One region of the Glutamicibacter sp. 0426 genome, then DNA from elsewhere that is predicted to be linked to it. Evidence: riboswitches for the same ligand, from Rfam matches in the RefSeq annotation. Region 1 holds a riboswitch; each other region holds the start of a gene.
The links. A riboswitch is a leader RNA that binds a small molecule or an ion and turns the genes downstream of it on or off. The one in region 1 is predicted to bind S-adenosylmethionine.
Positions count from the first base shown of each region.

Region 2: linked by a shared signal. The riboswitch ahead of BKX98_RS11395 (O-acetylhomoserine aminocarboxypropyltransferase/cysteine synthase family protein) and the one ahead of BKX98_RS06205 (O-acetylhomoserine aminocarboxypropyltransferase/cysteine synthase family protein) in region 1 are both predicted to bind S-adenosylmethionine.
Region 3: linked by a shared signal. The riboswitch ahead of BKX98_RS11470 (methionine ABC transporter ATP-binding protein) and the one ahead of BKX98_RS06205 (O-acetylhomoserine aminocarboxypropyltransferase/cysteine synthase family protein) in region 1 are both predicted to bind S-adenosylmethionine.
Region 4: linked by a shared signal. The riboswitch ahead of BKX98_RS14615 (OsmC family protein) and the one ahead of BKX98_RS06205 (O-acetylhomoserine aminocarboxypropyltransferase/cysteine synthase family protein) in region 1 are both predicted to bind S-adenosylmethionine.

Region 1 covers NZ_MPBI01000002.1:149,255-156,643, forward strand. The annotation lists gene BKX98_RS06195 (putative oxygenase MesX) at 1-472, opposite strand, end outside; gene BKX98_RS06200 (LysR family transcriptional regulator) at 594-1,535, shown strand; SAM riboswitch class I at 1,755-1,845, shown strand; gene BKX98_RS06205 (O-acetylhomoserine aminocarboxypropyltransferase/cysteine synthase family protein) at 1,906-3,213, shown strand; gene BKX98_RS06210 (cystathionine gamma-synthase) at 3,210-4,415, shown strand; gene BKX98_RS06215 (hypothetical protein) at 4,609-4,932, shown strand; gene BKX98_RS06220 (DUF262 domain-containing protein) at 5,273-6,499, shown strand; gene BKX98_RS06225 (HEPN domain-containing protein) at 6,492-7,118, shown strand.
Region 2 covers NZ_MPBI01000004.1:64,723-72,111, reverse strand. The annotation lists gene katG (catalase/peroxidase HPI) at 1-1,833, shown strand, start outside; gene BKX98_RS11410 (methylated-DNA--[protein]-cysteine S-methyltransferase) at 1,921-2,550, opposite strand; gene BKX98_RS11405 (RNA polymerase sigma factor) at 2,547-3,044, opposite strand; gene BKX98_RS11400 (histidine phosphatase family protein) at 3,160-3,720, opposite strand; SAM riboswitch class I at 3,831-3,942, shown strand; gene BKX98_RS11395 (O-acetylhomoserine aminocarboxypropyltransferase/cysteine synthase family protein) at 4,041-5,414, shown strand; gene BKX98_RS11390 (CoA-binding protein) at 5,414-5,908, shown strand; gene BKX98_RS11385 (DeoR/GlpR family DNA-binding transcription regulator) at 6,224-7,000, shown strand; gene BKX98_RS11380 (1-phosphofructokinase family hexose kinase) at 6,997-7,389, shown strand, end outside.
Region 3 covers NZ_MPBI01000004.1:81,287-88,675, reverse strand. The annotation lists gene BKX98_RS11475 (methionine ABC transporter permease) at 1-506, opposite strand, end outside; gene BKX98_RS11470 (methionine ABC transporter ATP-binding protein) at 503-1,522, opposite strand; SAM riboswitch class I at 1,615-1,706, opposite strand; gene BKX98_RS11465 (SDR family oxidoreductase) at 2,017-2,880, shown strand; gene ggt (gamma-glutamyltransferase) at 3,097-4,920, shown strand; gene BKX98_RS11455 (LLM class flavin-dependent oxidoreductase) at 5,004-6,407, opposite strand; gene BKX98_RS11450 (acyl-CoA dehydrogenase family protein) at 6,466-7,389, opposite strand, start outside.
Region 4 covers NZ_MPBI01000006.1:109,486-116,874, forward strand. The annotation lists gene BKX98_RS14605 (L-lactate permease) at 1-692, shown strand, start outside; gene BKX98_RS14610 (FadR/GntR family transcriptional regulator) at 717-1,424, shown strand; gene BKX98_RS14615 (OsmC family protein) at 1,515-2,060, opposite strand; SAM riboswitch class IV at 2,092-2,213, opposite strand; gene BKX98_RS14620 (DEAD/DEAH box helicase) at 2,354-5,569, shown strand; gene BKX98_RS14625 (MarR family winged helix-turn-helix transcriptional regulator) at 5,632-6,075, opposite strand; gene BKX98_RS14630 (2-hydroxyacid dehydrogenase) at 6,086-7,057, opposite strand; gene BKX98_RS14635 (glucarate dehydratase family protein) at 7,051-7,389, opposite strand, start outside.

The DNA of each region.
Region 1 (7,389 bases):
GGAAATGCTCGAAAAGCCTACCGTGCAGGTCGCCGAAATCCGCTGGAGGCACCGGCTTGCCGTCGGCGTCGATGGATTCGGGCAGCACGACGCTGAAGTCGTAGTCACGCACATAAGAAGAAAAATTATTGCCGATGATGCCGGGGCTGCGCACACCGGTTTTGCGGTCCAGGATGCTGGTGTCCAGCATCTCCAGCAGTGGGAAGTCCTGCGCGCCCTGCTCCGAGTCGAAGTGCACATTGGCGGAGATGATTTCCAGCTCCACCGAGTAGCGCTCGCCGTCGGGATTGTCCCAGTGGGCCAGCGAATTGAAGCGCCGGTTGATCATCGTCAGAGCGTTGCGCAAATTCTGCTGGCAGTGCTCACCGCGGGCCAGATTGGCGAAGTTCGTGGTGAGTCGCGAGTCCGGCGAAGGAGTGTAGTTTTCGTTGAATTCTGTGCTTGAAATGCTGAAGGTCAATGCGTCTGGCATGGCGGCCAATCTGTTGGTCAGCGGCCGGAAGCGGCCGGAAGAACGTCGATGCGTCAATCATGCATGGCATTTTTGATATCAGGTAACTCTGTCTAACTATGGATTCCTATAGACTCAAACTATGGTTCAGGGAACGAGCGGTCTGACACTGCAGCAATTGCGCTACTTCACCACGGTCGCGGCCGAGGGATCCATCTCGGCTGCCGCCGACCTTTTGTACGTCGCCCAGCCGAGCATGTCCGCGGCGATGAAGGAGCTCGAAGCGCGGGTGGGGCGCACGCTGCTCATCCGCTCCGCCCGGGGCATCACGCTCACCAGCGACGGCGCCGAATTCCTCGGCTACGCCCGGCAGGTCCTTGAGCAGGTCGAGCTGCTAGAGCACCGCTATCTCGGCCGTCCCTCGGCTCGCCGGCTGCTGGGTGTCTCCACCCAGCACTACTCCTTCGCGGTGGATGCCTTCGTGCGGATGGTCCAGGCCAGCGGCGCCGACGAGTACGAGTTCTCGCTGCGCGAGACCCGCACCGAGCAGATCATCGAGGATGTGCGCACGCTGCGCAGCGAGATCGGGATCCTCTACCTCAACGACTTCAACCGCAAGGTCATCGAGAAGCTGCTGCGCGAATCCCGGCTGGTATTCCACCCGCTCTTCCGCTCCCAGCCGCACATCTTCGTTGCCCGCAGCAACCCGCTGGCCTCCCGAACCCTGGTGTCTCTCGAAGATCTCGAAGATTTGCCGCGGCTGACCTTCGACCAGGGCGCGAACAACTCCTTCTACTTCGCCGAGGAGATCCTCTCCACCCGCTCCAGCCAGCGTGAAATCCAGGTCTCGGACCGCGCCACGATCTTCAACCTGATGATCGGTCTGGGCGGGTACACCATCTCCACCGGCATCATCAGCGACGAGCTGGATCCCTCCATTGTCTCCATCCCGCTGGCTGTCGAGGAGCGCATCGATGTCGGCTGGATTGACCACGCCGCCATCCCGCTCACCGAGCAGGCCCGGCGCTACCTGGACGAGGTGCGCGCGGTGGTGGCCGGATTCGGAGTCGAAGTCCTGGGCTGAGCGTCATCTCCGGTCATTGAAATTTGGTGCTCTGTCATGCGTGCGGGTGAAAACCCTGGGATTTCAAGGATTCTTGCTTCCTTGGTGCGTCACATAAGGGTTTGCGCCCTTACGTCATCATGACAATTCGGCGACATATGAAGCGCGGCGGCGTTCTGTGAAGCTCAGCGATTCGGGCCGCTTGCCCGGTTCGCGGCCGATGCCCAACCATGGAAGAACAACCCATCAAGAGCGGCCGAGAGATCTGGCTCGACGACGCCGCAGCAACCATCGGGAAACCGAAAGGTGCTACCGCCAGAACCGATGGAGCAGTTCCGGACCCGTGGCTTCGGTGTCCGGTGCACTCCCTCGCAGACAACGAGGAGGAGCAATGAGCCAGGAAACCGACGCGGTGCACGCAGGGTACCGCCCGAGCGGAGAGTTCCGCCCGATGCTGCCGCCGCTGCACAATTCCGCGGCCTACCAATTCGCATCGCACGCCGAAGCGGTGGAGAAGTTCGCGCTGCGACAGGCAGGCTTCACCTACTCGCGCACCGGCAACCCCACCGTGTCCATCCTCGAGCAGCGCGTGGCCGCGCTGGAAGGCGGGGCCCAGGCGGTAGCCACCGCCACCGGCCAGTCCGCGGTGGCGTTGTCCTTGCTGGCGCTGACCCAGGGACCCAGGCACATTGTGGCTTCCTCCTCGCTGTACGGCGGCACCGTGGACCTGTTCACCGACACCTTCGCCGACTTCGGGATCCGCGTCAGCTTTGTCGACCAGGCCGATCCGGCCGCCTGGGCCGCGGCCATCGAGGAGGACACCCGGGCGTTCTTCTTCGAGTCCGTGTCCAACCCGCTGTGCACCGTGGCCGATATCCCGGCCATTGCGGCGATCGCGCACGAGCGCAACATCCCGGTGGTGGTGGACAACACCCTGGCCACCCCGCTGAATGTGCGCCCGCTGGAACTCGGCGCGGACATCGTGGTGCACTCGGCCACCAAGGGGCTGGCCGGGCACGGCTCGGTGCTTGGCGGGGTAGTGGTGGATTCGGGAACCTTCGACTTCTCCGATTCCTCCCGCTGGCCGCAGATCGCCGCGCCGCGGGTGCGGCTGAATGGCACGTCGCTGCTCGAGCGCCACGGGCCGGCGGCCTACGCGATGCTGGTGCGCTCCAAGTTCCTGCACGACCTGGGCCCGGCCCTCGCCCCGGCCAGCGCCCAGGGCATCCTCGCAGGCATCGAGACCCTGCCGGTGCGCGCGGCCCACGTGCAGCGCAGCGTCACCAGGCTGATCGACGCGCTTGCCGAGTATCCGGGCATTGCCGCCATCCACCACCCCGCGCTGCCCGAGCACCCCAGCCACGAGCTGGCCCGGACGCTAGCGCCGAAGGGCACCGGCTGCGTGCTGGCCATCGAGCTGGCCCACCCATCCCTGGTTTCCCCGGTGATCGACGGGCTCAAGCTGATCAGCCTGGCCGCGAATGTGGGCGATACCCGCACCATGGTCGCCCACCCGGCCACCATGACGCACTGCCGGCTCTCCGAAGCGCAGCTGGCAGCCGCCGGGCTGAACACCTCCACCCTGCGCCTGTCGGTGGGCCTGGAAGACCCGGCCGACCTGCTCGCAGATATCACCCAGTCGCTGGATCTCGCGCTGGCCGCGACCACCGCCGACACCAAGGAAGTGAGCTTCGCATGAGCGGCTTCAACACCCAGGCCGTGCACGCCGGCCAGCACAAGGACCCGCACACCGGTGCGGTGATCCCGCCGATCTACCAGACCAGCACCTTCATCCAGGACGGCATCAACGTGCTGCGCGCCGGGCACGAGTACTCGCGCGGCTCCAACCCGACCCGCAACGGCTTCGAATCCCAGCTCGCCGCGCTGGAAGGCGGCGCCGCCGGCTTCTCCTTCGCCTCGGGCATCGCCGCCGAAGATGCGCTATTGCGCGCAGTGCTTGAGCCGGGCGACCACATCGTGCTGGGCGCCGACGGCTACGGCGGCACCAACCGGCTGATCTCGAAGCTGCACGGCAAATGGGGGATCAGCTCCTCGGCGGTGGACATCACCAACCTGGAGGCGGTGCGCGCCGCGCTGCGCCCGAACACCGCGCTGCTTTGGGTGGAAACCCCGTCCAACCCGTTGCTGGGCATCGCCGATCTGGCCGGCTGGGCCGCAATCGCCGCCGAGCACGGCGCCCTGCTGGTGGTGGACAACACTTTCGCCACCCCGTACCTGCAGCGGCCACTGGACTTCGGAGCGCACGCGGTGGTGCACTCGACCACCAAGTACATTGGGGGGCACTCCGACGTCCTCGGCGGCGCGGTCATCGTGGCCGACCACCTGCACCGCGGCCAATCGCTGGCCGAAGCCGTCGGCTACCAGCAGTTCGCCGGGGGAGCGGTCTCCGGTCCGCAGGATTCCTACCTGGCCGCCCGCGGGCTGAAGACCCTGGGCCTGCGCATGGAACGCCACTGCGCCACCGCAACCACCCTGGCCCGCTGGCTCGATGACCGTCCCGAGGTGACCCGCGTCTACTATCCCGGGCTGGAAAGCCATCCGGGCCACGAGCTCGCCAAGCGCCAGCAGCGCGGTTTCGGCGGGATCCTCTCACTGCAGCTCTCCGATGAAGCGGCAGCCCGCGCCTTCGCCGAGTCCATGGAATACTTCCAGCTTTCGGTGTCCCTGGGTGGGGTTGAATCCCTGGTCTGCTATCCGCGCGAAATGACCCACGCTTCGCTGATCGGCACACCGCTGGAGATTCCAGCGAACTTGGTCCGCCTCTCGGTGGGCATCGAGGAGCCCGAGGACCTGATTGCCGATCTGGAACGCGGGCTGGCCGCGGCCGCGAAGGCTTCCGAGGCCGACAGCACCCAGCACCGCAGCCTGGCTACCGCCTGACCTGTCGTTGCTGCACGCGGGCCTTCTGAATGGGAAGGCCCACGTGCACAATTCGACGGCAAACCGTTTGCACATTTCAGGCGATTCGCGCCTGTGGCACACGTCAGGCAAGGAACACTGGGTTCCAAAAGTGATGGTCTCCGGTCACCGTGAACGGGGAACCAGAATGCCAACTGCCTCCCGGGAGCCGAACATGTCGCAAAATCCAATGAAAACACTTAGTATCGCGGGTGCGGTAGCCATGGTCGGTTTGAACGTCACCGTGGTGGCCTTCTTTGTCCTTTGGCTGATTGCCGACGGTGTCGCCATTAGCCGTATGGAATCGGAGTCCAGCATGGATCCAAGCCAGATGCTTCCGAATTCCGAATTGATGTGGTTGGCAGCGCACGGTTCCTTGCTGATGGTCATCGTTCTCGATGTGCTGGCGGTTGCATTGCGGGTCAAGATGACCGGTGTTCCGCAGCGTGCCGCAGCTAAAGTACGGAACCTCTATGAGGCAAGGGATTTCCAGATTTAGCAAAGCGATTGGTTTGACCCGGCAATTGAATCGGCTATAGTCAGACCGGCTGGTGGAAATTCATCGTCTTGAACAAGGCATGGCACGGCTATCTCTGCACAGGCCAAGCCGCGGGCCCCGCTGAACGCGCTGGAAAGTTTGGTGTATTCGATGACGGCGGACCCGTCGACATGTGGGACTGCACAATGGAGAACCTTGCTACGGCGTTCAACTGAGTTCCCTTGTTAATCCAAATCTGGAATCTGAAGGACCCGAATTTTCGCTCTCCGGGCGATATCGCTTGGGCAACAATGCGTTCACACGAAGTGCAAAGAGGCTGTATTCCTGTCATGATTGCGGAGTGACTATCGATCCAGTTCAGCAGGGCATAGAAGAACAACTAATCGGACTCATCCCAAATCAAGGTGAATCTGAAGATGACGCGCTCCCACCGTCCAACGGTTTCTCAGCCTCTGTGAGTGGTGCTGACTGGACCGTAGACACGCTCGTTAACCAGATGCGTAAAGGACGAATTGATTTAGACCCAACCTTTCAGCGTCGTAACGCCTGGCTTGCTAATCGTAAGAGCAAACTAATCGAATCGATAGTCCTAGGTTTCCCAATCCCTCAGATCGTACTCGCTGAGAAACCCGGTCAACGTGGTCAGTACTTTGTTCTCGACGGCAAACAGCGTTTGCTAGCTCTCCGACAGTATTTCGCGGATCCAAATGAAGAGCGGGACTCGAACTTTGATCCTCTCACTTTGACGGGTCTGGAAGTGCTGACAGAACTGAACCGGAAAACTGTCAAAGATCTAGAAATTAGCCGGCCTGATTCTTTCAGCGCACTCGAGAACGCTACTATTCGCACCGTCGTGCTGAGCAATTGGAATTCAGAATCGCTGTTACTGTCACTGTTCTTAAGGCTCAACACCGGTAGCGTCGCTCTGTCGCCGCAAGAATTGCGACAGGCGCTCATTCCCGGCCCCTTTATGCAATGGATTGATGCAACTTCTGGAAACTCTAAGGAATTACAGAACCTTCTCGGGATTGAGCATCCGGATCGCCGCATGATTGATGCAGAGCTACTACTGCGACACATCGCATTTAGTACATCGCCACTGCCATACCGCGGTAACCTGAAAACCTTTCTCGATGACACATCGCGCCATTTGAGCGAGAAATGGACCACAGTAGAAGAAAGTCTGAGCGCGGCGAACAGTAACTTCAACGCGGCGTTACAACTCGGGCAAGAACTATTCGATAAGCATTTCTGCCGTAAATGGAGCGGAACAGGCACCACCACAGGGACTGGACACTGGGAGCGAGCTCTCAATCGTGCTCTATTTGACGTACAGGTCTATTCTCTGAGTTTTCCCCACGTACGCAAGGCAATAGCCACGCGACCAGACCAGGTTATTAGCGCGTTCAAACAACTTTGTGTTACAGACGAGACATTCGTTAGATCTGTCAGCACAACGACCAAAACTGCTAGCGCTTTCATTACCCGCCACCGAGCTTGGCATTCCATTGTGCAGGAATCGACGGGTGTTTCCTATGAGCTTCCAGGTGCACTCCAGCGTGACTAATCATCCGTTGCTGGCTGAAATCGCCGAAATCGATAACACCCTATTGAGCACGGTTACAACGGCACCGCCGGATCCGCTCAGCGCGGACGAGCGAACACGGACTCGGGCTTATCTCCTCCTGTGTCATGCAGTGCTAGAGGAACGAATTGAGAACATTTTCATAGAGCACTTCAATAGAGCTCTGGAATTGATCTCAAGCGACAAGCCCATTCCACGGGAGATCCTCCCTTTCTACGCTGCATCGATGGAGTGGGGAGTCAATTTTCTTCCAACGTACAGTAAGCGAAATTGGCTAGGCTTTATGTCAAATCCTCAGGCGCTTGAGCACGTCACGAGCGTGATCAAAAAGAATCATGGATTAAAAATGGAAAACGTCCGGGATCTTGCCAAGCTAGTCGGGATTGAGTGGGGCGTTATAGATGATGCAGCGGGAGTTGAGATGTCCGCACTAACAACTCTAGGGGTGAAACGCGGTGCAGCTGGGCATACCTCACTATTTAGTGGGAATGACAACTCCCTCTCAGGTGAAGAATATCCGGCCAATGTCCGAGAATGGGTGAACCAGGCGGCGAACACCGTCATCCGGATCGAAGCAGTGGTCGCTGAAATTTCTGCTTAGGGTGCAGTAACGCGTCAGTTGTACATCGTTCGAGATCCCTTCAGATTCGCACTCTGCCGAGAAAACAAACTTTGGTGAACGAGAAGCGGTCGTTTTGAAACTACCGGGGAGCTCTGGGGAGGCACGCGGGGATTAGTTTCAGAATCCCCGTCCAAGCCAGAATTGACCGTATAGTTGCCCCGCATGAGACGGTGACGGGGTTGACGTAGTCGCAGTTGACCAACCGTCGGCCTATCAATGTCCCCCGGCTTCGAAGTCCACGTAGGGGTGT
Region 2 (7,389 bases), on a different contig from region 1:
CAGCGCTTCGCCCCATTGAACTCGTGGCCAGACAACGTATCGCTGGATAAGGCTCGCCGCCTGCTGTGGCCGGTAAAGAAGAAGTATGGCCAGGCCATCTCCTGGGCCGACCTGATCCTGCTGGCCGGCAACGTGGCTCTGGAGGACATGGGCTTCGAGACCTTCGGCTTCGCCGGCGGCCGCAAGGACGTCTGGGAAGCTGACGACGACGTTTACTGGGGCCCTGAAAAGGTGTGGCTGGACAACGAGCGCTACACCGGCAAGCGCGACCTGGAAGCCCCTCTGGCTGCAGTCCAGATGGGCCTGATCTACGTGAACCCCGAGGGTCCAGACGGCAACCCGGATCCGCTGGCTTCGGCCATCGACATCCGCGAAACCTTCCGCCGCATGGGCATGAATGACGAAGAGACCGTAGCGCTGATCGCTGGCGGCCATACCTTCGGCAAGACCCACGGCGCCCACGCCGATGACAAGATTGGTCCGGATCCAGAAGCAGCTCCGCTGGAAATGCAGGGCCTGGGTTGGAAGAACGGCCACGGCACCGGCAAGGGTGCAGACACCGTGTCCTCCGGTCTGGAAGTGACCTGGACCTACCACCCAACCCGTTGGGACAACGAGTTCTTCCACATCCTGTTCGCTTACGAGTGGGAACTGTTCGAGTCGCCAGCAGGTGCCAAGCAGTGGCGCCCGGTCAACGGCGGCGGAGCCGGCCTAGTTCAGCCTGCGTTCGACACCTTGGAGAAGCGCGAACCGCGCATGCTGACCAGTGACCTGGCACTGCGCTTCGATCCGATTTATGGTCCGATCTCCAAGAACTTCAAGGAGAACCCGGACAAGTTCGCCGACGCCTTCGCCCGCGCCTGGTTCAAGCTGACCCACCGCGACATGGGCCCGAAGTCCCGCTACTTCGGCCCAGAGGTTCCAGCCGAGGACCTGCTCTGGCAGGATCCGCTGCCGGCTGCTCCAGAAACCACCCTGGGTGCCAAGGAAATCGCCGAGCTGAAGTCCCTGATCAACGACGCTGGCCTTTCGGTGCAGCAGCTGGTCTCCACCGCGTGGAAGGCCGCAGCGACCTTCCGTTCTTCGGATAAGCGCGGCGGCGCAAACGGCGGCCGCATCCGCCTGGAGCCGCAGGTTTCCTGGTCAGTGAACCAGCCGGAGCAGCTGAAGCCAGTAATCGCCAAGCTCGAGGAAATCGTTGACCAGTTCAACGCCACCTCCGAGATCAAGGCATCCTTCGCCGATGTTGTGGTCTTGGCCGGCAACGTCGGTGTTGAGCAGGCTGCCCTGGCAGCCGGACAGCAAGTCGAGGTTCCATTCACCCCGGGTCGCGTTGACGCAACCCAGGAGCAGACCGACGTGGAGCAGTTCGCTTGGCTGGAGCCAGTCGCTGACGGCTTCCGCAACTACGACTCCGGTTTCCTGAACTTGCCTAGCGAGTACCTGCTGATCGACCGCGCGAACCTGCTGGGCCTGTCGGCTCCGGAGATGACCGTGCTGCTCGGCGGCCTGCGTGTCATCGGCAACAACTGGGACGGCTCGAACAAGGGCGTCTTCACCGACACCCCGGGCGCTCTGACCAACGACTTCTTCGCGAACCTGCTGGAACTCGGTCTGGAGTGGATCCCGTCGGCTGACGAGCAGACCTACACCACCACCGACGGCCGTTGGACCGGCAGCCGCGTGGACCTGGTCTTCGGCTCCAACTCGGAACTGCGTGCTCTCGCCGAAGTTTACGCCTCGGACGACGCCAAGGAGAAGTTCGTCAAGGACTTCGCTACTGCATGGGCCAAGCTCATGGACGCGGATCGCTTCGAACTGCTGGCCAAGTAGCCGCTAGCTTCTGGCAGATAGTGCTGGGCTGTTGCTCCCCTGGTGGGGAGCAACAGTCCAGCATTTGCTTAAGCCGGCTATGGCCAGTTAAAAAAGCGTCGCCGCGCTGCCTGCGAAGTCCGGGTTTTCAAGTTTCAGCAGCTCCGTCTTGGCTTGCAGTCCTCCCAGATAGCCGCCCAATGATCCATCGGTGCGCAGCACCCGGTGGCAGGGCAACACGATGGGAATCGGGTTGGTGGCGCACGCTGAGCCGACGGCTCGCACCGCCTTCGGCTTGCCGATCTGCTGCGCCAGCTGGGCGTAGCTGAGGGTCTGCCCGTAATCGATATGCCCCAGTTCCAGCTGCACTTGGCGGCGGAACTGCGTAGAGAGCTGCAGATCCACCGGGAGCTCGAAACTGTGCCGTGTGCCCTCGAAGTACTCATCGAGTTGCCGGGCGGTCCCATCCAGGCTCGACTTGTCGCGCAGGATGCGTGGGCTGAGCTTTTCCGAGAGCAGCTCAAGTATCCGGTCGTGGCCCTCGGATTCGAATGCCACCCGCACCAGCCCGGCATCGGTGCTGGCCAGCAGCAATGAACCCACTGGGCTGTCGACCATCCGATAGGCGACATCGACAAGTTCAAGCGCGCGGGCTTTTTCAGCGAGCTGGCCTTGCAGCGAGTCGAGGGTTTGCATTTCAGCGGCCGTCGCCTGCTGCTGATAATTTTTTTCGTTCATGGCTGCTCCCGCCATAGTTCCTGGTCGTCTAGCCGGACCCGCAGGTTCTTGATCCCGTCGGCACCGGCCCTGCGGGCAGCGGCTTCGCTGCCCGAAAGGATTTCGGCAATTTGCGCGTAGCTCATCCCGCCCAAGTACCGATAGGCCACGACCTGCCTTTGCTTGCCGGGAAGCTGATTCACCTCGTGCCAGAGCTGAAGATTGTCCAACTGCAGATCCGGCCGGTTCATCCCGGACGCGGGACCATCCATGTCCTGGTCATTAAGGATCTCCGGCTTATGCTTGCGCAACTCGTCAATGGCCTTGTTCCGGGCAATGCGCACCAGCCACGCCAGGACATTGGCATCATCTGGCAGCTGCGGGTACGCCTTGAGCGCGGCGAGGAAGGTTTCGGACCAGGCATCTTGCGCGCGGTGCTCATCCAGCAGGGCGCGGCAAACACGCAGGACGTTCAGTCCATAGTCTTGGACTATCCGCTCGAATGGTGCTTGCATGGCTCTCCTGGGATTTCGCGACCTGCTGGCCTCTCACCATGTAAACGCAACGGCCACCTGTTCTGTGAGGTGTGAATGAAAAATTTTGTCATTCACCCCGCTGCCGCACGGATTCCTAGAATGCCACCAAGTCGGATTCACCGGCGAGCTGCTCAAGCCGGGCCAAATCCACGTCGATAATTTCGCCATTCTCCACGCCTTGGGCTTGCCTGGTTCCTGCCAAGGCGTCGCGAATGGTGCGCATGGTGGCCCCATGGCTCACAATCATGATCTTGCGTCCGGTATGCTTGCTGGCTAGGCCCAGCAGCGCTGGCACCGCGCGGTTCAAGATGTGCGCACGCGGCTCAATCTGGTCTGCGGCGGCAGCCGATTCCTCGTCGCTGACCTCCGCCATGATCCGGCCCTCCAGCGGGCCGAAACCGCGTTCAATGAGTTCCGGAACTGCGTTGCCCGTTTCTGCCCCGATCTGCTGGGCAATCAGCACGGCAGTTTCCCGGGCACGCGCCAAAGGGGATGCCAGAATGAGCGAAAAGTCTTGGCCGATGAGCTTGCGCCCGACTTCGCGAGCTTGCTCGCGTCCGGTTTCGTTCAGCGGGATGTCGGTTTGCCCCTGCAGTCGGCCTGCAAGGTTCCAATCGGTCTGCCCGTGTCGAACCAGTGCCAGCGAAGTATCCATGACTCCAGCCTACCGGTGCCATAGATGTCGAAGAATCTCCGATCACAGGCCCGATACGCAACGTTACGACTCATAGTTGGGTCACGAACGGTCATGTTGCGAAGATTATTACACCATCCCGAGCGGCTGAGAGATCTGGTTCGACGACGCCGCAGCAACCTGCCACATCCGGTGGTTACGGTGCTACCGCCAGAAACGATGCAGCCGCTTACCCGTTGGAGAACGGCAGGAAGCGACATTGATTCCGGGATTCCTGCCTCGATCGCGGCCCGCCCTGCGGTGCACGCGAAACCCCCGTCGACAAGGAGTCGTAAGCCACCATGGCAGATCACAAGTTTGGATTCCGCACCCGCGCCCTGCATGCCGGAGGCACCCCCGATGCCGAGCATGGCTCACGCGCAGTGCCCATCTACCAGACCACGTCGTTCGTGTTCAAGGACGCTGACGATGCGGCCAACCTCTTTGCCCTGCAGAAGTACGGCAACATCTACTCGCGCATCGGCAACCCGACCGTGGCGGCCTTCGAAGAGCGCATGGCTTCGCTGGAAGGCGGCATCGGCGCGGTAGCCACCGGCTCGGGCATGGCCGCGGAATTCGTCACCTTCGCGGCGCTGGCCCAAGCCGGCGACCACATTGTCGCCTCCTCGAAGCTCTACGGCGGCACCATCACCCAGCTGGATGTCTCGCTGCGCCGCTTCGGCGTGGACACCACCTTTATCGACTCCAACGATCCCGCGGACTTCGAAGCCGCGATCCAGGAGAACACCAAGGCCGTCTACACCGAGGTGGTGGCCAACCCGTCCGGCGACATCGCCGATCTGAAGGGCCTGGCCGAGGTGGCGCACCGCCACAACATCCCGCTGGTAGTGGACTCGACGCTCACTCCCCCATACATCCTTCGCCCCATCGAGCACGGCGCGGACATCGTGATCCACTCGGCCACCAAGTTCATCGGCGGGCACGGCACCACCCTGGGCGGCGTGGTCATCGAGTCGGGCAAGTTCAACTGGGGCAACGGCAAGTTCCCCACCATGACCGAGCCGGTAGCCAGCTACGGCAACGTCTCCTGGTGGGACAACTTCGGCGAATACGGCTTCTTGACCAAGCTGCGCAGCGAGCAGCTGCGCGACTTTGGTCCGTCGCTGCCGGCCCAGTCGGCATTCCAGCTGCTGCAGGGCCTGGAGACCCTGCCGCAGCGCATGGACAACCACCTGTCCAACGCCAAGCAGGTCGCCGCCTGGCTGGAATCCGATGAGCGCGTCACCTACGTGAACTACGCAGGCCTGGATTCCCACCCGCAGCACGAGCAGGCCAAGGAGCTGCTGCCCCTGGGCGTCGGCTCGGTCTTCAGCTTCGGCGTGAAGGGCGGACGCGAAGCCGGTGCCAAGTTCATCGAGGCGCTGCAACTGGCCAGCCACCTGGCCAACATCGGCGATGCCCGCACCCTGGTGCTGCACCCCGCCTCCACCACGCACCAGCAGCTGAGCGCCGAGCAGCTGGTCTCCGCTGGCGTGCCGGAAGACTTGATCCGCTTGTCCGTGGGCCTTGAAGACGTCGAGGACATCCTCTGGGATCTGGACCAGGCACTGGCCGCTTCGCAGGAGGCTGCCGCCGGTTCCGCCGCGCAGTTCGAAGCGCCAACTTATGACGGTTCCGCCTGCGCATTGCCAACCGCTTCGAAGGGAGCAAACTAATGACTGCCGTTGAAACCACCTGGGAAGGCCCGGGAGCCGCGCAGCGCCTGGAGATCCTGCGCGAGACGAAGACCATCGCCATTGTCGGCGCATCGAACAAGCCGTCGCGCGCCAGCTACTTCGTGGCTACCTACCTGCTCTCCTCTTCACGGTACAAGGTGTACTTCATCAACCCGGTACTCGATGAGATCCTGGGCCAGCCGGTGTACAAGTCGCTCGCCGATCTTCCGGAGACCCCGGATCTGGTGGAGGTCTTCCGCAAGCATGATGACCTGCCCGGCGTGCTGGACGAGGCCCTGGCCGTGGGCGCGAAGACCCTGTGGCTGCAGCTGGGCTCCTGGCACGAGGAAGTGGCCCATCGCGCCGAGGCCGCGGGCATGAACGTGGTCATGGACCGCTGCGTGAAGATCGAGCACGCCCGCTTCCATGGCGGTTTGCGCCTGGCCGGATTCAACACCGGCGTGATTTCCGCGAAGCGACAGGTCCTCGCCTAGAAAGTCCGGAGCTCCACATAGTGGGTGCATGCAGCATTCAGCTGCATGCACCCATTACGTGTTCGGAACAGCTCCAGAGTTTCCGTGCAGGCCGACGGGACTGGGCTTTTCCCGCGGCTCATTCGGCAGGAACGTACAGTTCACCTGCGCAATCATGCGCGATGCAATTTCCTCGCCTTCCCCCGAAACCCACTTAAAACCAAATAAAGCCAAGAATTCCCTAGATTTTTACTTGACGATGCCACGCAATCGGGCATAAAGTCATGGAAACACAGATTGATGTGTTGCAGGTCATGAGGAATTGCGGAGGCAAGAATGTTCGCCGAAGAACGACACCGGCTGATCGTTGGGCAGCTCGAAGCTGACGGGAAAGTAACCGTCGCCGAGCTCGCGCAGCGCTTCGACATCACCCGGGAAACTGTGCGGCGGGATCTGGCCCAACTTGAGTCCGAGAACTACCTTCGCCGCGTCCACGGCGGAGCGGTTGCCATCACCGAGGCGAGCACCCGCGAGGAAAGCTACGTGGTGCGCACCGCCATCCATTCCGAGCCCAAGGCCCGCATCGCCCAGCGCGCACTGAGCCTGCTGCCGGTCTCCGACGCCTCAGTTGTCATCGACGCGGGAACCACCACGGAAATCCTGGCCGAGCGCATGCTCAAAAGCGCCGCGGGCAACGGCCTGGTGGTCATCACCCATGCCCTGCCCATCGCCGCTGCCCTGGTCCACAGCCCGGATATCGCCTTGGAGCTGATCGGCGGGCGGGTCCGCGGCATCACCGGCGCCTCCAGCGGAGCCCGCACCGTGCAGGAATATTCCCAGTACCGGGCGGACATCGCCTTCATCGGCACCAACGGGCTGCATGCAGGATTCGGCCTGAGCACCCCGGACCCGCTGGAAGCCGCCGTCAAGCGCGCCCTGGTCGCCAGCGCCCGCCGCGTGGTGCTGCTGGCCGACGGATCCAAATTCGACCAGGAAACCCTGGTCTGCTTTGCCCGGTTTGAAGACATCGACACCCTGGTCACCGACCAGCAGCCCGGCGAGGAGCTCGCTGCCGCGCTGGAAGCCGCGGATGTCGAGGTGGTGATCGCATGATCATCACGCTGACCGCCAATCCGGCACTGGACAAAACCATCGAGCTGGGCGAGCCGCTGGCTCCCGGTGCCGTGCAGCGCGCTGTGGCCAGCCATGTCCAGGCGGCAGGCAAGGGAGTGAACGTCTCGCGCGCCATCGCCGCGGCGGGTGGCGCCACCTTGGCCGTGCTGCCCGGAGCCAGCACCGACCCGCTGGTCACCGCGCTGGCCCACGACCAGCTGGCTCACCGGAACCTGCCGATCGCCGAAGCGCTGCGCACCAACACCACCCTGACCGATCCCGATGGCACCACCACCAAGATCAATGAGCCAGGTCCCGCCCTTGATGCGCAGCAGCTGGCCGAGCTCGGCGAGCTGGTCGCCGAAGAGGCCGCCGGCGCCAGCTGGCTG
Region 3 (7,389 bases), on a different contig from region 1:
ATGGTGTTCAGCGTGATGGCCGAGGCCAGGGCCGGCAGCGCCTCGCGGATCTGGGTGGTGCCGATGATCTGCGCGGCCGAACCGCCGGTCACCAGCCCTACGGCCAGGTTGTGCCTCGGCAGGTCGTTCAGCGCGTTCTGCACCAGCCGGGCGAAGAACGGGATGCCGGCAATGGTCATGGGCACGGCAGCCGCGGCAATGCCGATGGTGGTGCCGGTGACCCATTTGGTGAAGGGGATGATCGCTGCCATCAGCACCAGGAACGGCAGGGAGCGTCCCATGTTGGCGATCCAGCTGAGCACCGCATGCAGGCGCGCCCGCGGGAAGAGCCCCTGTCGATCGGTGTTGTACAGCGCGATGCCCATCAGTCCTCCGAGGCTGATGACCAGGGCCATGACGATTCCGACCATGGCCCAGGTCTGGCCGTAGGCCGGCAGCATCAACTCGGGCAATTGCTGCCACGGAGTGTCGGTGCCCACCGCTGCGCTTTCAAAGGGGATTCTCATGCGTTGGCCTCCACCAGTTCGCGATTGTTGCGGACCAGGCTGCCCGGGTCGGCCTGCAGGCCCCACCCGTCCAGCAACCGGACCAGGTCCTGAGGGCTCGTGCCCCGCACGCCCAAGCGCACGCGGCCCAAGGTCCCCTCGTGGTGCGCCTCGACGGCACCGCCAAGCAGGGCCACCGCGATCCCGTGCTCGATGCCCAGCCGGGAGATCCAGCCGGGATCGACCCGGTCTTTGCGGTAGGCCACCGTCACGGCATAGTCGAAGCCTGCCGGCAGGTCCTCGGCCCGCAGCGGCAGCAGCTTCTCCCCGGTCGCCGAGCCTGGGGAGGCCACCAGCTCATGCAGGGCTCCGTGCTCGGCAATGCGCCCGCCGGCCAGCTGGGCGACCTCGTCGGCCACATGCCGCACCACATCCATCTCATGGGTGATCAGGATGATGGACAAGCCCAGATCGCTGCGCAGCGAATCCAGCAGCCCCAGCACCTGGTGCGTGGATTCGGGATCCAGGCCCGAGGTGGCTTCGTCGGAGAGCAGCAGCCGTGGCCGCAGGGCCAGGGCCCGGGCGATGCCGACGCGCTGCCGCTGGCCGCCGGAGAGCTGCCCGGGATAGGCGTTCGCCTTCTCCAGCAGCCCGACCCGGTCCAGCAGCTGGGCCACCCGCTGCTGCATTTCGTGGTGGACCACCCCGAGGTTCCGCAGCGGAAGGGCCACGTTCTCGGCGACGCTCAGCCGGCTCAGCAGGGCCGAGTTCTGGAAGATCGTGCCGATGGCGCGGCGTTCAGCGCGCAAGGCCCTGCCAGAGAGCGCGCCGAGATCCTTGCCGTCAACGAGGATCTGCCCGCTGCTGGGCTTCTCCAGCAGCGAGATGCAATGGGACAGGGTCGATTTGCCTGCCCCGGAAGGGCCGACTACTGCGGTGATCGAGCCTTCCGGCACCGACAGGTCGATCCCCTTGAGCACCTCGATGCGCCCCTGAGCGGTGTCATAGTGCTTGTGCAGGTCCTTGATCTCGATCATGCTGCGTGCTCCTTGGATGTTGCACCGGGAAGGACTGCCCAGGGCCGAGGCTGTGCCGGCTCGTAGCCAGGCGTGGCCCGGTGGCAGCCACTGCTCCATCGGTCCTGGCGGTAGCACCGTCCCGTGGTTCGGGTGGTTGCTGCGACGTCAACGAGCCAGGTCTCTCGGTCGCTCTGGATGGGTTGCCCGGCCTTGGAGGCCAGGTGTTCCCAGCATGCGTTTCCTGGCCGGACCAAGCCAAGAGTTGCGCAACACTGCGACATCACGTCATTTCCGATCCGGCACTGCGGGCCGTCGGCATCATCTTCGGCGTCATGATTCGTCTCATTGCCGTTCATATGACCTTCCAAGTCGGAAGTGCTCCGGCGGATTTGCGCTCGGCCGGAGCCTTCCCCGGCAACCGCCGGCCGCTGATGCCGCGGCCCGGCCCGGCATCGGGAATACTCGATGCCGGCCTACGGTTGGAATCACCGACTGCTTTTGAAAGGACTGCCATGAAGATCGCAATTACCGGAGCCACCGGACAACTCGGAGGACTCGTCATCGATGCGCTGCTGGAGCGCGGGGCCGATCCCGCGCAGCTGATTGCCATCGGCCGTTCGGAGGAAAAGCTGGCCCCGCTGGCAGGCAAGGGCTTGGAAACCCGCGTTGCCGATTACAACGTCCAGCCAGATCTGGTTTCTGCGCTTGAAGGCGTCGACAAGCTGCTGCTGATCTCCTCCAGCGAAGTGGGCCAGCGCGTTGCCCAGCATGAGAACATCATCAACGCCGCCAAGCAGGTGGACGTCTCGCTGATCGCCTACACGTCCATTGCCAACGCGATGACCGGCGGCATGGAGCTCGCCGAGGAGCACATCGCCACCGAGCGATTGCTGGCCGGATCCGGCATCGGGTACGTGCTGCTGCGCAACGGCTGGTACATCGAGAACTACACCGACCAGCTCATGGGCTACCTCAATAGCGGCGTAATCCTCGGTGCCGCGGGCGAGGGCAAGATCAGCGCTGCCGCCCGGGCCGATTTCGCGGAGGCAGCCGCCGCGGTGCTGCTGTCCGATGAAGAGCAGAACGGCAAGATCTACGAGTTGGGCAGCGACAAGCCATTCACCCTCAACCAGCTTGCTGGCGCTGTCGGCGCCGCCGCTGGCCAGGACGTCGCCTACCAGGAAGTGGATCCCGAGCAGCTGGAAAAGATCTACGCTGATGCCGGAGTCCCAGGACCCTTCGCGCACATCCTCGTCGATACCGACGTGCGCATTCGCGAAGGAGCACTGGAGGTTAGCACCGGTGACCTGGCCAAGCTGATCGGCCGCGCTCCAGCGTCCTTGGGCAAGGTCATCAAGGACAACCTGGACAAGTAGCACCGATCATCGAGGGTCCAGCGGGCAGGCACTCGCGGCAGTCGCTGCCGCGGTGCCTGCCCTGCAGCATTTAAGCTTCTCAACCGCGAATATTCGCGCGACAAGGGTGCAATTTAACGCCCAGATAGATTGTGCTGCGTGTCACAAGCTCGCTGGGAGGTTCCGCTCCCGTAAATTTGCGCATACTTCATCCCCACCTGAAGAGGAGATCAAAGTATGCCACGAGCACGTTTGAGGCCAGTTGCCTGCGCTGCAGCCATCGCCTTGGGCCTGGGAGCTTTCTCGGCTGTCCCGGCGAGCGCGGATCCACGCCACACCGAAAAAGTCCCGACTGCCATTGGAACCGGAGGCGCGGTGTCTTCGGTGGACCCGGAGGCCACCGCCGCCGGCATCGAAGTCCTGCGCAAGGGAGGCAACGCCGTGGATGCGGCCGTGGCCACCGCGGCGGCACTCGGCGTCACCGAACCCTACAGCGCCGGCATTGGCGGTGGCGGATACTTCCTCTACTACGATGCGCAATCGGGAAAGGTCAGCACGATCGATGGTCGCGAAACCGCCCCGGCAGGCATTGCCAAAGATGCATTCATCGATCCTGAAACCGGCGAACCGTACAACTTCACCCCGGAACTGGTTACCAGCGGCGTGGCAGTCGGCGTGCCCGGAACCTTGGCCACATGGCAACGCGCCCTGGACAATTGGGGTTCGCAGAACCTGAAGCAGGTCCTGCGGCCGGCAACCAAAATCGCTTCCCGCGGCTTTGCCATTGATGAGACGTTCCGCGAGCAGACCTTGGACAACAAGGAACGGTTCGCCGCGTTCCCTGCCACGAGCGAATTGTTCTTGCCCGGCGGGGATGCTCCCCAAGTCGGGACCATCTTCAAGAATCCGGATCTGGCGGACACCTACCGGATGCTGGCCAAGCAAGGCCTCGACGGGTTCTATGCAGGCGACTTGGCCGCCGAGATCGCCCACACGGTGCAGGCACCGCCAAAGAGCGAAGACACCACCCTCCCGGTTCCCGCGGGGCAGTTGTCCACCGCCGATCTGGCCGGCTACAAAGTGGTTGAGCAGGAACCCACGCAAGTGGATTACCGGGGCTACGATGTCTTCGGCATGGCTCCATCTTCCAGCGGAGGAACCACCATCGGCGAATCGCTGAACATCCTGGGCCAGTTCGACGTGGCGGCCATGGACGAAGCCGATGCGTTGCACCATTATTTCGAGGCAACTGCTCTTGCCTACGCTGATCGCGGCAAGTTCGTCGGCGACCCGGCTTTCGCCGATGTTCCGACCCAGACCCTGACCGATAAGCTGTTCGGTGCGGATCGGGCGTGCGCCATCAATCCGGACCAGGCCGCGGCCAAGCCGGTCGCTCCGGGCGATATCGAGAACCATGATGGCCAGTGCCCTGCTGCCACCAGCGAGCCGGTTGAAGAGCGGGACACGGAAAACATCTCCACCACCCACCTGTCGGTGGTGGATCGCTGGGGCAACGTCGTTTCCTACACGTTGACCATCGAGCAGACCGGCGGCTCGGGCATGGTGGTTCCCGGCCGCGGATTCCTGCTGAACAATGAGCTGACCGATTTCTCCACGGTCTACGATCCGCAGGATCCGAACCGTATCGAGCCTGGCAAGCGCCCGCGCTCCTCGATGGCGCCCACCATTGTCCTGCAGGAGGGCGAACCGGTGCTGGCCATCGGTTCCCCGGGCGGTTCAACCATCATCACCACGGTGCTGCAGACCCTGGTGAACCGCATCGACTTGGGCATGAGCATCAGCGAAGCCATCGCCGCGCCGCGGGCATCTCAGCGCAATACGGCCGCGGTCACCGCCGAACCCGAGTTCATCGAATCCTATGGCCCTGCGCTTGAGGCCTTTGGCCACAAGCTCACGCCTGCTGGCGATTCCTTCACCCCGCAGGCTGAAATCGGTGCCGTTGAAGCGGTGGAAATCGCAGCCGATGGCACGCTCACCGCGGCGGCCGAGCCCACCAGGCGCGGCGGCGGTTCGGCCATGGTGCTGGAGCCAACCGAGTAGGCGTGCAGAAAAACGGCGGCCTGCGGCAACATTCTTGCGAAGTTGCCGCAGGCCGCCGCCTATTGCGCGAGCTGGCCAGCCGCTCAGGCCTGGGCGGCCAGCCGGTTGGCGACCTTGTACTGGGCTGCGCGGTGGGTGCCCTTCACGCGGTCCCCCTCGCCGAACAGCTTGTTGCGCAGCGAGCCCTTGGCGTACTCGGTCTTGTATGCGCCGCGCGCTTGCAGCTCGGGAACCACGTACTTCACGACGTCCTCGAAGGTGCCCGGGGTGATTGCGTAGGCCAGGTTGAAGCCGTCCACGTCGGTGTAGTCCACCCAGTCGATGAGCTTCTCGGCGACCTCGGCGCCGGATCCGACGGTGATCGGGCCGAAGCCGCCCACGCCCACCCATTCGGCCAGCTGGCGGATGGTCCACGGCTTGCCCTCGTCGCCGCTGGCCTTCTGGAAGGTTTCGACCGTGGACTGGATGGCGTTGGACTTCACGTTGGCTCCGATGACGTCGTCCGGGCCGTACGTGGACAGGTCAACGCCCATCCATCCGGAGATCAGCACCTGGGCGCCCTCGATGTCGGCGTAGGACTTGTAGTCCTCGAACTTCGCCTGCGCGGCGGCCGAGTCCTCGCCGGTGATGATGGTCTGCATCGCGAAGATCTTGATGTCGTGGCGGTCGCGGCCAGCGGCCTGCGCCGCGTCGCGGATCTTGGTAACGGTGGCCTTGAGCATTTCGCGGGTAGGGCTGGTCACGAAGACCGCTTCCGCGTTTTCCGCGGCGAACTTCATGCCGCGCGAGGAGGCGCCGGCCTGGTAGATCACCGGGGTACGCTGGGTGCTCGGTTCGGTGATGGCGATGCCGGGCACCTTGAAGTACTTGCCCTCGTGCTCGATCGGGTGCACCTTGGCAGGGTCGGTGTAGATGCCGCTGGCCTTGTCGGCCTGCACCGCGTCCTCCTCCCAGGAGCCTTCGAGCAGCTTGTAGACGACCTCAAGGTACTCGTCCGCGTGGTTGTAGCGCTCGTCGTGCTCCATCTGGTCGTCCTGGCCCATGTTGCGCGCGGCGGAGGGCAGGTAGCCGGTGACCACGTTCCAGCCCACGCGGCCGTTGGTCAGGTGGTCCAGGGTGGCCAGGCGGCGGGCGAACGGGTACGGGTGCTCGTAGGCGGTGCCGGCGGTGACACCGAAGCCCAGGTTCTCGGTGACCGCTGCCATCGCGGAGACCAGCATGAACGGGTCGTTGACCGGGGCCTGGGCGCCGGTGCGCAGCGGGGACTCGTTGCTGTCGTTGAACACGTCGTAGGTGCCCAGCACATCGGCCAGGAACAACCCGTCGAACTTGCCCTCTTCCAGCACCTTGGCCAGGTGGGTCCAGTAGCCGATGGTCTTGTAGTCGGCGGCTTTGTCCTGCGGGTGGCGCCACAGGCCCGGCGACTGGTGCACCACGCAGTTCATGTCGAATGCGTTGAATAGGATCTCGCGCTTGTTCTCGCTCATGTCTTTGCCCCCATTAGGTCGATGTTCATGGAAAGTATCTGGTTTGCGTCGCGGGCGCTCAGGCCCGCTGGGTCGAATCTTCGCCGGTGACGGACAGCCGCTGCGGCTGGACTCCGTTGATCTCGTAGTCCCCGACGATGCGCGCCTTGTAGATCGCCGGGTTGTGCGTGGCGATGGTGCGCGCATTGCGCCAGTGCCGGTCAAGGTTGCAGCCGCTTCTGGTGGACGAGGCACCCAGCCCGTCGAAGAGCTTGCTGGTCACCCCGATGGCCAGCGGCTGCACCACGGTTTGGGCACGGTTGGCGGCCAGCTCGCAGACCGCATAGCGTTCCTCGTCGTTCAGTCCCGGATCGCCCAGGGCCGCCTCGACTTCGAGCACCGCGCCGATCACCACCGAGTCAGCGGCGAAGGACTCCGCGGACACCTCGCCCACCAGCTGCAGGACCTGGGGTTCCTGGTACACCGGCACCCCGGTTCCGGTGGTGAAGATGCGGGTGCGTGCCTGCACGGCGCTGCGCAGGTCGTTCAGCGCGGCGCGGGCGATGCCTGCCTGCACGGACATGAGCACCAGCTGGAAGATCGCCGCTTCGGAGTCGTTGCGCTGCTGCGGCATGAAGCAGTCCACCGGGACCTGATGGAATTCGGTGGTGCCGGTTCCGGTCAGGCCCTGGCCGAATCCGTCCCAGTCATCGAGGATCTTGACGCCGCTGCGCTGGGTGGACACCACCGCGATCTGGCGTCCGGCAAGCTCAGGGTGGGCCACCGCAACAGTGGTCCAGTCGGCAAAGATGGTGCCGGTGCAGTAGTACTTCTCGCCGTCGACTACCCAGCGCCCGTCCACGAAGCTGGCCTTCGTATTCAAGGTGCCCAGGGCGTTGCCGCCGCGCTCGGTGTAGGCGTTGCCGATGATCTGCCCGGCGGCGATGCGGGCCACCCACTTCTTGCGCAGCGCCTCGTCTTCCAGTGCCAAGACGTTCTCGAC
Region 4 (7,389 bases), on a different contig from region 1:
CTGCATGGCTGGCAAGCACCGACATCAAGTTCGGCTGGCCGGGCCTGGATGGCAAGATCCTGAACGCCGAAGGCGAAGCGGTCACCTCCACCGTCTACAACTTCCAGTGGCTGTCTTCCCCGGGCACCCTGTTGCTGATCACCGGCCTGATCGTGGCCCTGGTCTACTCGTTGAACGACGGCAATGGCGAATACAAGATGACCTTCGCCGAGGGTGCTGCCGAAATCGGCAAGACCATCTACAACATGCGCTTCGCGGCACTGACCATCCTGTCGGTCCTCGGCCTGGCCTACGTGATGAACCTGTCCGGACAGACCATCACCATCGGCACCTGGCTGGCGGGAACCGGCGCGTTCTTCGCCTTCCTCTCGCCAATCCTGGGCTGGATCGGCACCGCAGTGACCGGCTCGGACACCTCGGCCAACGCGCTGTTCGCCAAACTACAGCAAACCGCTGGCATCAATGCCGGCATCGATCCGAACCTGCTGGTTGCCGCCAACACCTCCGGCGGCGTGGTCGGCAAGCTGATCTCCCCGCAGAACCTGGCCATCGCCGCCACCTCGGTGAAGATGGAAGGCCAGGAATCGGTGATCCTCAAGAAGGTTGCCGGCTGGTCCGTAGGCATGCTGCTGGTGCTGTGCTGCTTGGTCTACCTGCAGTCCACCCCGGTTCTGTCCTGGATGCTGCCCTAGCCATGAACCGCTAAAATAGATCCGATGTCAATGAACCCAGCTCCGCGTGCGTACCAGATCGTTCTCCAAGCGATTGAAGAGGATCTGCGCAAAGAGAAGCTCTCCGTAGGAGACCAGCTTCCCGGCGAGCGTGCGCTCGCGGAGCGGCATGGGATCTCGCGGGCATCAGTCCGCGATGCCATCCGCATCCTTGACGTGATGGGCATTATCAGGACTTCCACCGGTTCCGGGCCCAACTCCGGAGCGGTGATCATCTCCAACCCCTCGGCCGGCATTTCGCAGGCCTTGCGGCTGCACTTGGCAGCCAAGGGGATCAACGTCCGCGAAATTGTCGAATCGCGCATCCTGCTGGAAACCTGGGCCGCGCAAATGAACCCGCGCGACCCGGTTTATGCCCAGCAGGTGATCGACCGCACCGCGGTGCTGATCATGCGCATGGACGATCCGCAGCTTTCGCGCGAGGCCTTCCACCGCATTGACGCCGAATTCCATGTGCTGCTGGCCTCCATGGCCGGGAATTCGGTGGTCGAATCCATGATGGAATCCCTGCGCAATTCGATCAGCGACTATGTCTCGGACTCAGTGCCCAGCGACGAGGCCTGGCAACCGGTGGTGCGCGTGCTGCGCCGCCAGCACAAGGCCATCCACCACGCCTTTGCGACGAATCAGCGCGAACGGGCAGCCCAGCTGCTCGAAGAGCACATCAACTGGTTCTACTCGCAGACGCGGTAGGGATAAGCAAGAGTTCAGCATGCGCATGGCGCCCCGGATAACGGTTCGGAATTTTTCCGATCCGGCCCCGGGGCGCCATTGCCGCATCTGCTAGCTGGCGATGCTCACCGCAGTGGTCACCGGTACCGGGTTGGCGAACAGATCCAGTACCGGGCAGTGGGCATCCACTGCCTGGCGCAGTTCTTCATAGCGTTCGGCCGATTCGGGGCCGGTGATCTGGATGTCCAGTTCCACCGACGAGAAGCCCGGGCGGATGGACTTGTCAATGCCGAAGAGGCCACGGACATCGAGGTGGCCGTTGGCCTGGATCTTCACCTCGTCCACCTGGATGCCGAGGTTTTGCGCGTACAAGCGGTAGACCACAACCTGGCAGGAGATCAGCGCGCCGAGCGCATATTCCACCGGGCTTGCCGCGACATCATTGCCACCCAGGGCAGCTGGTTCGTCGACCTGGAAAGTGTGCTTCCCGGAGACAATGTTGCTGGCTACCGAATCGAAACCCTCGCCCTCGACGGTAAAGGTCAATTTGGCGCTTTGCGGGGCCGCCGAGATGCGTTCGCCCCAGCCCTTGCCTGCTTCCTGCAGGCGCTGTGCGCGGTCTTCGGATACGGTCAGGGTAGATGCTGCATTAGACATGAGGAGTTAATCCCCTTTCTGGCGCAAGGGGCGCCATCGCTTACGCACCTTGGCGTTCAAGATGCGTCGAATCTTCACCTGGGGCACCCCGCACAATGACGCAGGAGGGTTGCCGTCCACTCAGCCAGGGCTCAAAGAGTGGAACTCGTGATTCTGTGCTTCTTTTCTATCGGTTGCGGTGCCAGCGCGTAAAGGGCAGGGGTAACTTTTCGTCATCGGGCAACTTGTCTGGCTGCTCGCTAAGATGGAATCGAGCTCTCGGGCGCCCACTGCACGAACAATGAACGGCGAGTATGGAATTCCAGCTGACACTTTCTGCGGCCCAGACCTTGGTGACCGAATCCGAATACAATCTGGGCCAGTTCCTCTGCGATTCGGGAAAAGTGGAGATCGTCCACCGGGACATGAAGCCGGGATATTCCCGCATTTCCGCAATGGTGCTGCGCGAATCGGTGATGGCCGAGCTGGAAATCAACCGCGGCAATATCAGTTTCACCAGCTTCTGCAGCAAGCATCCGGGCGTTCAATCCTGCGAGGATGTCGCCGCCTTGCTCATTGAAGTCACTACCGAAGAGGACCAGGGCTTCTTCGTCTCCGACTCCGGGGTGGACCCTTTCGCATGGAAACGCAATAGCAAGCCGCAGTGGGAGCGGACCCTTGACCGCCTGCTTCCGGTAATTTCTGATGAGCCGCCGATCGCCGAGGAACCGCTGGGATTGATCCTGAAAGTGGTCAGCGAACCCCGTTACGGAGGCGCGGACGCGCTGACCTTGCAGGCGCGGCCGGCCCGCCGGGGCACCAAGAGCCCTTGGGTCCAGACTGGAGTCAGCTGGCGCAACGTCGCCTTCGATGAGCGCTTCTCCAAGAAGCAGCGCCGAGCGGTCGTTGAACTGGACCGGCTGCGTGAACACGTAGAACAGAGCACCTACCGGCATTCGTGGGATCCCAAGGACTGGATCTCGCTGATGGATCTGCCTGGCCAGGACCTGCTGGATGCCTTCGAGGCTCTGCGCGACGCCGGAGTGCAGATCGTCAACGGCGGTTCCGCTGCCAAGCTCCCGGTGGAATTCAGCGAGATACCAGCCATGGCGCACGTGGATGTGCGCCGCACTGAACAGGGCCTGCGCATGGAAGGCAAGCTGCGCGGGCCGCGCGAAGAGCACCACCACCTCTTGCCGATCGGTACGCCACCGAGCCTGCTGGCCTACGCCTCCAGCCCCTTGCCGAAGGCCAAGGAACTCGGATTGGCGCAGTTCGCTGAACCTGTCACGAAGGAACTGGCGGCGTTCATCGAATCCGGTGCGCACATCATTCCGGATGGAGCCATCGAGCTTTTCGAGACCCAGCATCTGGACCGATTGCGCGTGATGGCGCCGCTGAAGAGCGAAGATGGCAGCTACCGCATCCCGGTTCCCGCGCGCCCCAGCCTCAAGCTGTCCTTGGAAAGCATCCAAGCCCCGCTGACCGTGCGCTATTCCTGGGAGTACTCATCTAAGGGGCCTCGCCAGCATGCCGTGGAAAAGGAAATTGCCGCTTCGGTGCAGGACAAGCTCGGCGAGCTGGGTTCGCTGGGGCAACTGACCTCATCAGGAATCTTCCCTCCGAAGAAATTCAGCACCTCTGAGTCCATCGACTTCCTGGTCCACGCACTTCCGCTGCTGGAAGAGCATCCCGATGTCATCATCGAGGAGCAGAACCGGCTGCCGAAGTACCGGATCAGCGATGCCCCGGCGACGGTCAGCGTCGAAGCGGGTGAAAGCACGGGGGACTGGTTCGATCTGTCCGTGGAAGTGCTCCTCGGCGAGATCAAAGTGCCGTTCGCGCTGCTGCTCGAAGCCCTGACCAAGCAAGATGAATACCTCATCCTCGATGACCTGACGGTGATCCCGATTGATGGTGCGGATTTTGCCCAGCTGCGCCAGCTGATCTCCGAAGCCGAGGAGCTGGGCACGGTGCAGGGCGATACGATTCGCATCCACAAGTTGAGCATCGACTGGTGGCAGGAACTGGTGGATCTGGGAATTATCGAAGCCCAGCACAACCAGTGGCTGCAGACCATGAAGGCATTGCAAAGCGGCGAAGAGATGAAGCCTGTTGAGCTCTCGGATACCTTCAATGCGCAGTTGCGCCCCTACCAGAGCCACGGCCTGTCCTGGCTGGACTTCTTGCGCACCCACGGCCTGGGCGGAGTCCTCGCCGACGACATGGGTCTGGGCAAAACCGTCCAGCTGCTGGCCTGCCTGGAACAGGCGCGCATTGAAGATCCCAGCCAGAAATTCCTGGTGCTTGCCCCTACCTCGGTGGTGGGCAACTGGATCAATGAGGCGCAGCGTTTCGCCCCGCAGATGAGCGTCACCGGCATCACCTCAACCGCAAAGAAAAGCGGCCAGGATTTGGCTGCGCAGATCGGTGATGCGCAGCTGGTGGTGACCAGCTATACGATCTTCCGCTTGGCCTATGAGGATTTCGAGGCCGCTGGATTCAACGTGATGATCATGGACGAGGCCCAGCAGCTGAAGAACCACGCGTCCAAGGGCTACAAGCAGGCCCGGCAGCTGCCGGTGCCGTGCAAATTCGTGGTCACGGGCACGCCCATGGAGAACAACCTCATGGAACTGTGGGCGTTGGTTTCGCTGGCCGCACCTGGCCTGCTGGGTGGTGCGAAGTCCTTCAAGGACAACTACCAGAAGCCAATCGCCGACGGGGACCAAGAGCGGATGGAACGCTTGAAGAACCGTCTGCGACCATTCGTGCTGCGCCGCACCAAGGAACAGGTCGTTCCCGAGCTGCCGGCAAAGACTGAACAGGTCCTGGAAGTCGAGCTGGAGCCAGGGCACCGGAAAGCCTATGACCGACGCTTCCAGCGCGTGCGGCAAGAAGTGCTGGGCCTGGTTGGCGATATCGATTCGAATCGCTTCCAGATTCTCCAGTCGCTCACCTTGCTGCGCCAGCTGGCTTTGGATCCCTCGCTGGTGGGCGAAGGCAATGCGCCCAGCGCGAAGCTGGAAATGCTGCGCGAGCTCATGGGGGATGCGGTTTCCGAGGGACACAAGATCCTGGTCTTCAGCCAATTCACCAGCTTCCTGTCCAGGGCACGCGACGTCGCCGAGGAATTGGGCATTGAGCACGGTTACCTTGACGGCTCCACCAGTGGACCGCGGCGCAAGGAACTGATTGACGGTTTCAGCGAGGGGGATTTCCCGGTCTTCTTCATCTCGCTGAAGTCCGGAGGATTCGGCATCAACCTCACCTCAGCGGACTATTGCATCCTGCTTGACCCGTGGTGGAACCCCCAGGCCGAAGCACAGGCGATTGACCGTGCCCATCGCATCGGGCAGACCCGGCCCGTCTATGTGTATCGTTTGGTAGCCAAGGACACCATCGAATCCAAGGTGCTCGCGCTGCAGGCCAAGAAGACGCAGCTGTTCAACGATGTCTTGGGCGACACTGCCGAGGGGGCTCAGAGCGCCGCGCTTTCTGCCGATGATTTCTTGGCACTGATGGATTGATGCTTAAAAAGCTGAAGCCTTGGAAACTGTAGGGTTTCCAAGGCTTCGGCTCCTCTAGCGGTTTAGAGAATTTCGTCAAAGCTGTGGTTGAGGCGGTGCAGGAGATCTCCGAAGTTCTTCAGTTCGGATGCTTCCCATTCCTTGAGCTGGCGGCGCAGTTCCTGACGCAGCGTGTTGCCGCTCGAACGCCATTTTTCCTTGGCTATATCTGTTGCCGAAACCAGCTGGGCCCGGCCATCGGAAGGATCCTGGGTACGGGTGACAAGGTCCAAGGATTCAAGGTGCTGCACGAGGCGCGATATGGTTGCCTTGTCCAAGCGCAGCTTCTCTGCGAGCGATCCCTGCTGCTGGGCCTCGTCACGGATGACCACTGCAAGCAAGCGGTACCCTGGGTCCTGCAGATCCGGGTGGATGATCTTGGCACGGCGGATCAGCATCTGGCGGGCACGCAATAAGATGGCGGTGAATTCTTCTTCGACCGTCTGCATCAATTCTTCTTCTTGCATATCTCCTATTCTAATCAGCGTTTCGCACGGGCAGGCAGTTCGCGTAGCCATCGATATTCGCACAGATCTCCTGCACCCGGCGTGTGAAGGTGTCGTTCGAATGGCCTGAATAATGCGGGGTAGCGATGACTCGGGGATGGTTGGCAAGGCGCCGGGTGTCCTCCGGTGCCTGCATACCCTCCGGAGCCTGCCACCATACATCCAGCGCCGCGGCACCCAAGCGGCCCGAATCCAGCGCCTCGTGCAACGCAGCCAGGTCCAGCACCGGGCCACGGGCGACGTTGACCAGCACTGCCCCGGGGCGCAGTGCGGCTAGTTGCTCGCTGCCGATCAGCCCGGTGGTCTCATCGGTCAGCGGCACGCACAGCACCAGCACGTCTGCCTCGGACAGCAGGCGTGGCAATGCATCCATGGTGCCCACCCAGGCCGCACGGGGCGGGAGCTCCTCCGGGACGGTGCGTCGCACGGCGACGCAGCGGGCACCCAGGCTGCCGCAGAGTTCAAGAGCCTGCGTGCCGATGGCACCGAGCCCCACGAAGCCGATGGTCAGCTCGGCGAGCGTACGGTGCAGCGGCGTTTGCGGATCGGTGGCCAGGGTCTGCCAGCTGCCAGCGCGCAACTGCGCGGTGACCTCAAGCAGGCGGCGCTGCGCGGCCAGGATGACCATCAGGATGTGCTCGGCGATGGCCCGTTCGTGATGCGCGGTGCGCGCCACCGTGGTGCCGGAGGAGAGCCGGTCGAGTGCCAGCCGGTCGGTGCCGGAACCAGTGACATGAACCAGCCCGGCGCGGGTAGCCGCGGCCTGCTCGGCACTCAGCCGGGCGCAGACCAGCACGTCGGCCTCGGCTATCAGTTCCAGTTGCGGCCCCGGCGCCATCGAGGCGGCAAAGTGCCAGTCGTGGTGCGGGGACAGGCTGCGGAACAGCGGCTCGAAGCGGGCGACGATGGCGTCGGTGACGACTACCCGCAACGGCGCTACCATCGGGGGCTCGCCAGCTCGAAGGACGGGTCGATGCGGCGCATGTAGCCGGTGTCGTCGCGTTCGCGCAGCCCGCAGTCCAGGTATTGCTGGTGCAGCCGTGCCAACCCCTCCGGGTCAAGCTCGATCCCCAGGCCCGGTGCCTCGGGCACCGCGACGGCACCGCCCGCCAGTTCCAGCGCCCCGGGGAGGATGACATCCTCGTCCGGGCGCTTCCACGGCCAGTGGGTGTCGCAGGCGTAGTCGATGTTCTCGGTCGCCGCAGCCAGCTGCACCATCGCCGCAAAGCTGATGCCCAGATGCGAATTCGAATGCATGGACAGCTTCAGGCCGAA